Regions from separate parts of the Pantoea sp. X-Soil-TKNS-1211 genome, predicted to be linked through region 2. Evidence: predicted binding sites of a transcription regulator. Region 2 holds the regulator's gene; each other region holds the start of a gene.
The links. Region 2 encodes sigma-54, which starts transcription at its own class of promoters, with help from an activator protein. Its sites were predicted from a motif close to GTTGGCACANNTTTCGCTNT; they were not measured.
Positions count from the first base shown of each region.

Region 1: the regulator sigma-54 is predicted to act here: its motif matches at 1,093-1,112, upstream of AC6I8W_RS13000 (branched-chain amino acid ABC transporter substrate-binding protein).
Region 3: the regulator sigma-54 is predicted to act here: its motif matches at 2,268-2,287, upstream of glnK (P-II family nitrogen regulator).

Region 1 covers NZ_AP035953.1:2,718,194-2,721,585, forward strand. Annotated here, with positions in the region: gene AC6I8W_RS13000 (branched-chain amino acid ABC transporter substrate-binding protein) at 1-981, opposite strand, end outside; gene AC6I8W_RS13005 (AMP nucleosidase) at 1,317-2,771, shown strand; gene AC6I8W_RS13010 (NCS2 family permease) at 3,371-3,392, opposite strand, start outside.
Region 2 covers NZ_AP035953.1:556,991-560,382, reverse strand. Annotated here, with positions in the region: gene lptC (LPS export ABC transporter periplasmic protein LptC) at 1-401, shown strand, start outside; gene lptA (lipopolysaccharide ABC transporter substrate-binding protein LptA) at 370-924, shown strand; gene lptB (LPS export ABC transporter ATP-binding protein) at 930-1,655, shown strand; gene rpoN (RNA polymerase factor sigma-54) at 1,704-3,137, shown strand; gene hpf (ribosome hibernation promoting factor) at 3,159-3,392, shown strand, end outside.
Region 3 covers NZ_AP035953.1:1,154,110-1,157,501, reverse strand. Annotated here, with positions in the region: gene tesB (acyl-CoA thioesterase II) at 1-483, shown strand, start outside; gene amtB (ammonium transporter AmtB) at 556-1,845, opposite strand; gene glnK (P-II family nitrogen regulator) at 1,877-2,215, opposite strand; gene AC6I8W_RS05385 (SmdB family multidrug efflux ABC transporter permease/ATP-binding protein) at 2,474-3,392, opposite strand, start outside.

The DNA of each region.
Region 1 (3,392 bases), 2.2 Mb from region 2:
TTTGGCGTTATCTTTACCCGCCGCTTTATAGGCGGCAGCCAGTGCCTGAACGGAGGCATAGGCATACAGGGTGTAGCCTTCCGGCTCGAAACCACCGGCACGGAACTTAGCAATCACCGCTTTGCCATCCGGGATCTGACGCGGGTCCTGACCAAAGGTCATATAGACGCCTTTGGTATATTGCGGGCCACCGGCAGCCGTCACCATATCTTCCGTTACGATACAGTCACCGGAGAAGAAGGCAGCCGTCACGCCCTGCTCACGCATCTGCCGCACCAGTGGACCGGCTTCCGGGTGGCAACCACCAAAGTAGACCACATCCGGTTTCACCGAAGCGATTTTGGTCACCAGCGCGTTAAAGTCTTTCTCACCACGCGACAAACCTTCATACAACACCTCGTTGACGCCACGTTTTTCCAGCGCCGCTTTGGTGGCATCGGCCAGCCCCTGACCGTAGGTGTCCTTGTCGTGGATCACCGCCACGCGCTTAGCTTTCAGCTTATCGATGATGTAGTTAGCCGCAATCGCCCCTTGTTGGTCGTCACGACCACACATACGGAACATGGTTTTCATGCCGCGTTCGGTGATCTGTGGGTTGGTGGAACCCGGGGTGATCGCCAACACACCGGCGTCGTCATACACTTCTGAGGCGGGCATGGTGGAGGAGGAGCAGAAGTGGCCGACCACCGCCAGCACCTTGTCCTGGTCCACCAGACGGTTGGCTACCGCCACCGCCTGTTTCGGTTCGCAGGCGTCATCGCCCTGTACCAGCACAATTTTCTCACCGTTAATGCCCCCGGCAGCGTTGATATCATCCGCCGCCTGAGTAGCACCTTTCCAATACTGTGCGCCGTAAGTGGCATTAGGGCCGGAAAAGGGTCCAGCTACACCAATCTTAATGTCTGCCTGGGCATAAAACGCCGCACTCAGGCAACCTGCAATCACGACCTTCAATGGTAGTTTTATGAATTTCAAAGACATGCTTTCAATCCTCAACGGGTCAGGAACGGAGCCATACCACGGCCTGGGAGAAATCAATTTCTGAAACTTAACCAATTGCGATGCATGGCCAGCGCGGCCACGGTTAACGATTAAGCAAAAACCTCGCCAAAGGTAAGCATTGGTGACAAGTTTTTGCACTGGCAGCGCGTTAAAGCGGCGGGAACGCCTCTGCTGATCTTAACCATAGTCAGCGTTTGAAGACGCACCAGCACTCTGATGGTGCAGAATGCGGTCGATCACAGATTCTTCATGGTGCTGAGGGGTTTACCCGCTATGCTATAGCCAAATCGGTCCAAATTTCGGAGGGAGAACCTATGAATACACAACGGAACGGCATCAGCAGCCAGCAGGCGCTGGATGAACTGGAACGCCTGTACGACAACGCGGTTGCGGCGTTACGTAGCGCGATTCGTGACTTTACCGAACAGGGACGTCTGCCGGATGAAGCAGCACGTCAGCAGGGATTGTTTGTCTACCCGGAACTGCGGATTACCTGGGCGGGCGATGGCCCACAGCAAAACCGTACCCGTGCCTGGGGCCGTTTCACCCATACCGGTAGCTACAGCACCACCATCACCCGCCCGGCATTGCTGCGTCACTACCTGAGCGAGCAACTTTCGATGATTGAAAGAGAGTACGAGGTGGTGATTGAGGTGGGTCCATCTCAGCAGGAGATCCCTTTCCCTTACGTGATCGATGGCTCCGACCTGTCGCTGGATCGTTCGATGAGCGCCAGCATCGCACGTCATTTTCCCACTACCGAGCTATCGCAGATCGGTGATGAAACCGCTGATGGCCTGTTCAACGCCGACGCGCAGTTCCCGCTGTCGCACTTCGATGCGCTGCGTACTGACTTCTCGCTGGCGCGCCTGCGCCACTACACCGGCACCGCTGTTGAACACTTCCAGCCGTTTGTGCTGTTCACCAACTACACGCGTTATGTTGATGAGTTTGTGCGCTGGGCGATTGAGCAGGTGCAGGATCCCAACACGCCTTACGACAGCCTCGCCTGTGCTGGCGATGTGGTAATCACCAAAGACACCCAGGATCCGGAAGCGATGATGTCGGATCTGGCGTGGAAGAAACACCAGATGCCCGCCTGGCACCTGACTTCACCCAATCGTCGCGGCATCACGCTGGTGAATATTGGCGTCGGACCATCCAACGCCAAAACCATCTGTGATCATCTGGCGGTGGTGCGTCCGCATGCGTGGCTGATGATTGGTCACTGCGGCGGCCTGCGCGAAAGCCAGACCATTGGTGACTATGTACTGGCGCATGCTTACCTGCGTGACGACCATGTGCTGGACAGCGTACTGCCGCCGGATATCCCGATCCCCAGCATTGCCGAAGTGCAGCGCGCGCTGTACGACGCCACCAAAGCGGTAAGCGGTATGCCGGGAGAAGAAGTTAAACAACGTCTGCGCACCGGCACCGTGGTGACCACTGATGACCGTAACTGGGAGCTGCGTTACTCCGCTTCGGCGCTGCGCTTCAACCTGAGCCGCGCCGTGGCGGTGGATATGGAGAGCGCGACCATTGCGGCGCAGGGATATCGCTTCCGTGTGCCGTATGGCACCTTGTTGTGCGTGTCGGATAAGCCGCTGCATGGCGAAATCAAACTGCCAGGCCAGGCGAATCGTTTTTATGAAGGGGCGATTTCGGAGCATTTGCAGATTGGGATTTGTGCGGTGGAGTTGTTGCGGGCTGAAGGGGATAAGTTGCATTCGCGTAAATTGCGGACGTTTAATGAACCGCCGTTCAGGTAATTACGCTGGTGCGGGCTGACACCGAGAAGGTTCCGCCCGCCAGACATGATGGAGTTTCAGCTGCAACGTGCAGGCGGACGGGCAAAGGTCCGAAGGCGCGGACCTTTGCAATCCGCGCCCTGTGGCGTCCTCGCGCAGCGCATAGCGCTGTGCCCTCGCTTATCACTCAGGCCGCACGGCACGCGCGGATTCGCCATCCATGGCTCATTCCGCTCTCTCGCCGCATCCATGCGGCTCGACCTGGCCTTCCCTCTGCGCTCGGCGCTGTGGATGCCGCCCACCCACCGCCTGCAAGACCGCAGAAAAAACAAAAAATAAAAGCGAAAAGAAAAAAACAGATAAGTAAAAGGCGTGCAGCGGTGGGTGGGGCGCCATCCGGACTCGCTGAGCGAATGAATGCTGTCAGGATGAGCCGCATGGATGCGGCGAAAGGCGGCGTTGAGTTGTAGCGGCGCGATTTATCGCGCAAAAAAAAGCGGCTGGCGCAAGGCCGGGGAGTGCAGAGGGCGCGGCCAGGCGCCCTCTGCTCGGTCGCCGCACGAGCGAGCTGAAACTACATCAGCCTATGGCGAACGAAACCTGCCACACGGCGAAAAAAATCAGGCGCTCAACCAACCCAAC
Region 2 (3,392 bases):
CCTATAAATTGATTTCGGATAAAGTGACCTACTTTGCTGCCGATGAACTGAGCTGGTTCGATAATCCGGTGATGACCACTTACGACGTGAACAAAATTCCGACCTGGTCTGTGCGCGCCGACAAGGCAAAGCTCACCAAAGATCGTATGCTTTATCTTTACGGCCATGTTGAAGTGAACACCCTGACGCAGGATTCGGAGCTGGAGCGCATTAAAACCGATAATGCGGTGGTCAATCTCGTCACCCAGGATGTCACCTCTGACGATCAGGTCACCCTTTATGGCCGCAGTTTTAACTCTACTGGCATGAAGATGCGCGGCAACCTACGGACGAAAAATGCCCAGTTGATTGAAAAGGTCAAATCCTCCTATGAAATCCAAAATGAAAAACAACAGCCTTAAATTACTGCTGGTCAGCGCCCTGTTAGCCACCAGCCTGCCCGCTCTGGCATTAACCGGGGACTCGGACAAACCCGTCAATATCGATTCAGAGAATCAGTCGCTGGATCTGCAAGGCAACGTCGCTACCTTCACTGGCAACGTGATCGTTACGCAGGGATCGATCAAGATCACCGCTGACAAAGTGGTCGTCACCCGTCCGGGCGGCGACAGCAAAAAAACCATTGTTGATGCCTGGGGCAACCCAGCGACCTTTTATCAGATGCAGGACAACGGTAAGCCGGTGCAAGGCCATGCCGCCAAACTTCACTACGAACTGGCGAATGACTTTGTTGAGCTGACCGGTAACGCCTACATTGAACAGCTGGACAGCAACATCAAAGGCGATCGCATCACCTATCTGGTGAAAGAACAGAAAATGCAGGCCTACAGTCAGGGCCAGAGCAAACGTGTGACCACCGTGCTGGTGCCGTCGCAGTTGCAGGACAAAAACGGTTCCTCCCAGAGCCAAAAAAAGAGTAACTAATTTCTATGGCCACACTGATCGCTGAAAACCTGGCGAAAGCCTACAAAGGCCGCCGCGTGGTAGAAGACGTTAGCCTGCAAGTTAAATCCGGCGAAATCGTCGGTTTGCTTGGCCCCAACGGGGCCGGTAAAACGACCACCTTCTACATGGTGGTCGGTATCGTGCCACGCGATGCCGGTCGTATTGTGATTGATGATGAAGACATCAGCATTCTGCCGCTGCATGCACGTGCACGTCGCGGCATCGGCTATCTGCCGCAGGAAGCGTCAATTTTCCGTCGCCTTAGCGTTTACGACAACCTGATGGCGGTGTTGCAGATCCGTGACGATCTCACCGAAGAACAACGCCAGGATCGTGCCAACGAACTCATGGAAGAGTTCCACATTGAACACCTGCGTGACAGCATGGGTCAGGCACTTTCCGGCGGTGAACGCCGTCGTGTCGAGATTGCCCGCGCGCTGGCCGCCAATCCTAAATTCATCCTGCTGGATGAGCCTTTTGCCGGAGTTGACCCCATTTCCGTTATTGATATCAAGAAGATCATTGAACATTTGCGCGATAGCGGGTTGGGTGTGCTGATTACCGACCACAACGTACGCGAAACCCTTGCCGTCTGTGAACGCGCTTACATCGTCAGTCAGGGGCATTTGATTGCCCACGGCACTCCCGATGAAATACTTGCAGATGAGCAGGTTAAGCGTGTTTATTTGGGCGAAGAGTTCAGACTCTGATAAGGTGTCGTAACCTCCGACGTTTGCTTAGGAAACTCAATCCGGATTATGAAGCAAGGTTTGCAACTCAGGCTCAGCCAACAGCTGGCGATGACACCCCAGTTGCAGCAAGCAATCCGCTTGCTGCAACTCTCTACGCTTGAACTCCAGCAGGAATTACAATTGGCGCTGGAAAGCAACCCATTGCTTGAACAATCAGAAGTACACGAGGAAGTAGACGCTCGCGAATATCAGGAAAATGAGGCACTCGATACTCGCGAGGCGCTGGAACAAAAAGAGATGCCGGAAGAGCTGCCGCTCGATGCAACCTGGGATGAAATCTACACCGCCGGAACGCCTTCTGGTACCGGAACAGATTACCAGGATGATGAACTACCGGTTTATCAGGGTGAAACCACCCAGTCGTTGCAGGATTACCTGATGTGGCAGGTTGAGCTGACGCCGTTCACTGATACCGATCGCGCCATTGCAACCTCAATTGTTGATGCTATCGACGACACCGGTTATCTCACGGTGACGATCCAGGATATTTGTGACAGCATCGGTGATGAAGAACTCACGCTGGAAGAAGTAGAAGCGGTTTTAAAACGCGTGCAGCGTTTCGATCCGGTTGGCGTTGGCGCGCGTGACCTGCGTGACTGCCTGCTGGTGCAGCTTTCTCAATATGCCACCGATACGCCAATGCTGGCGGAAGCGCGTTTAATCGTTAGCGAGCATCTTGATCTGTTAGCCAATCACGATTTCCGCAGCCTGATGCGTATGACGCGCCTGAAAGAAGATGTACTGAAAGAGGCGATGGTGCTGATTCAATCGCTTGATCCGCGTCCGGGTCAATCGGTCAACACCAGCGAACCTGAGTACGTCATCCCGGATGTACTGGTGCGAAAAATCGGCACACGTTGGACGGTAGAACTGAATGCCGACAGCGTGCCACGTCTCAAGATTAATCAGCACTATGCTGCAATGGGCGGCGCTGCACGTAATGATAGCGACAGCCAGTTTATCCGCAGCAATTTACAGGAAGCCAAATGGCTGATTAAGAGCCTGGAGAGCCGTAACGACACGCTGCTGAAAGTGACACGCTGTATTGTCGAGCAGCAGCAGGCGTTTTTTGAACAGGGCGAGGAGTTCATGCGTCCCATGGTGCTGGCGGACATCGCTCAGGCTGTGGATATGCATGAATCCACGATTTCCCGTGTGACTACGCAAAAGTATCTACATAGCCCGCGTGGCATCTTTGAACTGAAATATTTTTTCTCCAGTCATGTGAATACCGAAGGTGGCGGCGAAGCCTCATCGACGGCGATTCGTGCGTTGGTGAAAAAATTGATCTCTGCGGAAAATCCCGCAAAACCCTTGAGCGACAGCAAACTGACCTCCATGTTATCTGAACAGGGCATCATGGTGGCCCGCCGTACGGTTGCTAAGTATCGCGAGTCTTTGTCCATCCCGCCCTCGAATCAGCGTAAGCAGCTGGTTTGAATGTATTGAGAAGGAAGACCTATGCAAATAAACCTTACCGGACTGAATGTAGAGATTACCGAACCGCTGCGCGAATTTGTAAATAGTAAATTTGCCAAACTGGAACACTATTTTGATCGGATTAATCAGGTCTATATTGTTCTGAAAGTGGAAAAGGTAACGCAGATTGCTGATGCAACACTGCATGTGAACGGCGGTGAATTGCACGCGACATCGGAAGCGGAAGACATGTACGCGGCCATTGACGGATTGATC
Region 3 (3,392 bases), 600 kb from region 2:
GATAATCTGCCATCGGAACAGGACCTGGCGCAGAAACTGGCGGCGCATCTGCCCATCAAGCTGCGGGAAAAATTCCTCTCCGAACGGCCGCTCGATATTCGCCCGGTACAAATTCACAATCCACTCAAAGGCCGTGTAGACGAGCCAGTGCGTCAAGTGTGGGTACGCGCCAATGGTCAGTTGCCGCAGGATCGTCGTATTCATCAATACCTGCTCGGCTATGCGTCAGACCTCAACTTCCTGCCGGTGGCTCTCCAACCGCACGGGAAAGGGTTCCTTGAGCCTGATATGCAAGTTGCCACTATCGACCATTCGATGTGGTTCCACCGTCCGTTCGACTTGTCAGAGTGGCTGCTGTATAGCGTCGTCAGCACTTCAGCATCAGGGGCACGCGGTTTTGTCCGTGGGGAGTTTTTTACTCAGGATGGGACATTGGTGGCAACGACGGTGCAGGAAGGGGTAATGCGCCAGCGCAGCGAATAAAAAAAGGGGCGATTTCTCGCCCCTTCTGCCTTTTATTATTTTAGCGCACTGCTCTCTTTTGCAGCCCGGCTCTTACTGGTTGTAAGCGTTCTCGCCGTGGCTGTTAACATCCAGACCTTCACGTTCCTGATCTTCCGGAACACGCAGGCCAACAATCATATCGGCCAGTTTGAAGCCAATGAAGGCAACCACACCAGACCAAACGATGGTGACACCCACGCTGAACAGTTGGATCCACACCTGATGGCCCATGGTCACGCCTTCTGCATAACCTACGCCACCCAGTGAAGAGGACGCGAACACACCGGTCAGGATACAACCCACGATGCCGCACACGCCGTGCACACCGAACACATCACACGGGTCATCAACACGCAGCCATTTCTTCAGGGTGGTCACACCCCACAGACCAGCCAAACCACCGACCAGACCGATAATTAGCGCACCGCCAACACCGACATAACCACACGCCGGGGTGATAGCAACCAGACCTGCGATGAAGCCTGAAGACGCACCCAGCAGAGACGGTTTGCCACGCAGCGCCCACTCACCAAAGGTCCAGGACAGTACCGCACCCGCAGTCGCAATCACGGTGTTCAGGAACGCCAGAGCAGCGATTTCGTTAGCAGCAGAAGCAGAACCCGCGTTGAAGCCGAACCAGCCTACGTACAGGATCGCCGTACCAGTAAAGACCATTGGCAGGTTGTGTGGTTTGAATGCTTCTTTACCGAAGCCAGCACGTTTACCCACCAGGTAAGCACCCACCAGACCCGCAACCGCGGCGTTGATGTGAACAACGGTACCGCCAGCGAAGTCCAGCGCGCCATCAGATGCCAGCAGACCGCCAGCCCAGACCATGTGCGCAATCGGCAGATACGCCAGCGTCAGCCATACAGCGACGAAAATCAGCACAGCAGAGAAACGAATACGTTCAGCAATAGAACCGACAATCAGGCCCACAGTGATACAGGCGAAGGAAGCCTGGAACGCAACGTGGATGTATTGATAGAAGGTGCCCATCAGTGCTTTCAGCTCGATGTTTTTCAGCATCGCCCACTGGAAGCTACCGAAGAAGGCATTGCCTTCACTGAAGGCCAGCGAGTAACCGTAGATCATCCACAGTACGCAGACCAGGGAGAAGGTCACCGCTACCTGAGTCAGCATGGACAACACGTTTTTACCGCGGATCAGACCGCCGTAAAACAGGGCAATACCCGGAATCGACATGAACAGCACCAGTGCGGTGCAGATCATCATAAACGCGTTATCGGCTTTGTCCGCGACGGCAGGAGCTGCCGCCATGGCCAGAGACGGTAACAGCGCCAGGCTGGTCAGGCCCAACTTCGTCATCATTTTATTCATTTCTTTCCATCCCATCACAATCAAGGCCCAGTTACAGTGCTGCTTCGTCGGTCTCGCCAGTACGAATACGGATAACGCGTTGCAGTTCCGCAACGAAAATTTTGCCGTCGCCAATTTTGCCGGTATAAGCGGCTTTGCTGATCACATCGACGACTTCGTCCAACTGATCATCAGCAATGGCGATATCAATTTTTACTTTTGGCAGGAAGTTCACGCTGTACTCGGCACCGCGATAAAGCTCTGCGTGACCTTTCTGGCGACCGAAACCCTTCACTTCGGTAACTGTCAGTCCCTGAATGCCAATAGAGGATAAGGCTTCACGCACGTCCTCCAGCTTAAATGGTTTGATTACCACGGTAACCAGCTTCATACGATCCCCTCCAGGTATTTAATGAATGAGTCTTACCGGACACGCAGGGATATAAGCAAAGGGTGTGCCATAAATAAAAAAAGCGCAGAGTCAGCAGATTAGCCGCACCGCAGCGCGCTTCGTTCTGTGATGGGCAACACAAATACAAACAGGAAAGGAAGAAAAGAGTAGATTGTTTGCACTTCTTTGGTGCTTCAAGCCTCAAAGAAGTGCATTTATACAGAATAATCCGATAAAGGTGCGCAGAAAAGGTGCAAGTCACCCTTCAGTCGTTAAGGGAATGCCCGCCGCGAGTTCATCGCCTGCCTGCTGCAACTGATACATCTGCCAGTAACGCCCCTGCTGCGCCAGCAATTCGCTGTGCGTACCGCGTTCGGCGACCTGACCACGATGCAGCACCAGAATCTGGTCCGCTTCAGTAATGGTAGAGAGGCGATGCGCAATCACCACCAGCGTGCTGTGCTGGCGCAAAGCACGCAGAGCGTGCTGAATCGCCTGCTCAGTACCGGAATCGATATTGGCGGTAGCTTCATCAAGGATCAATATCTGCGGCAACGACACCAACACCCTCGCCAACGCCAGCAGCTGTTTCTGCCCCACCGACAGGTTATTGCCCTGCTCGCCCAGCCGAGTGTGAATACCGTCCGGCATCGCGCGGACCAGTGGAGCAAGTTGCACCGTCTCCAGCGCCTGCCACACCGCCTGTTCCGGGATATCGCGCCCAAGACGGACGTTGGCGAGCAAGGTATCCGCCAGCACCACCGGGTCCTGCTGCACCATCGCCACCCCCTGACGTAACGCCTGATGCGTCAGTTGCGGCAGCGGACGACCATCCAGCTCAATGCTGCCGCGCGTCACCGGGTAATAACCCATCAGCAGGTTCGCCAGCGTACTCTTGCCACTGCCGGTATGGCCGACCAGCGCAATAAACCCGCGTGCAGGCACCTCCAGATCGATCTGGCTTAACACGTCACGATCGGCGCGGTAGGCAAAACTGACGTCACGCAGGGAGATACACCCGGAGGCCAGCGGCCGATTGTCGATGCCGTAATCCTGCTGGGCCGCATCCATCAATTCAAAAATACGCTCACCCGACACCACCGCCTGTTGCAGCATTGATTGCTGGGTGGTGAGTTCAATCAACGGCTCATTCAGACGACCGAGATAGGTAATAAAG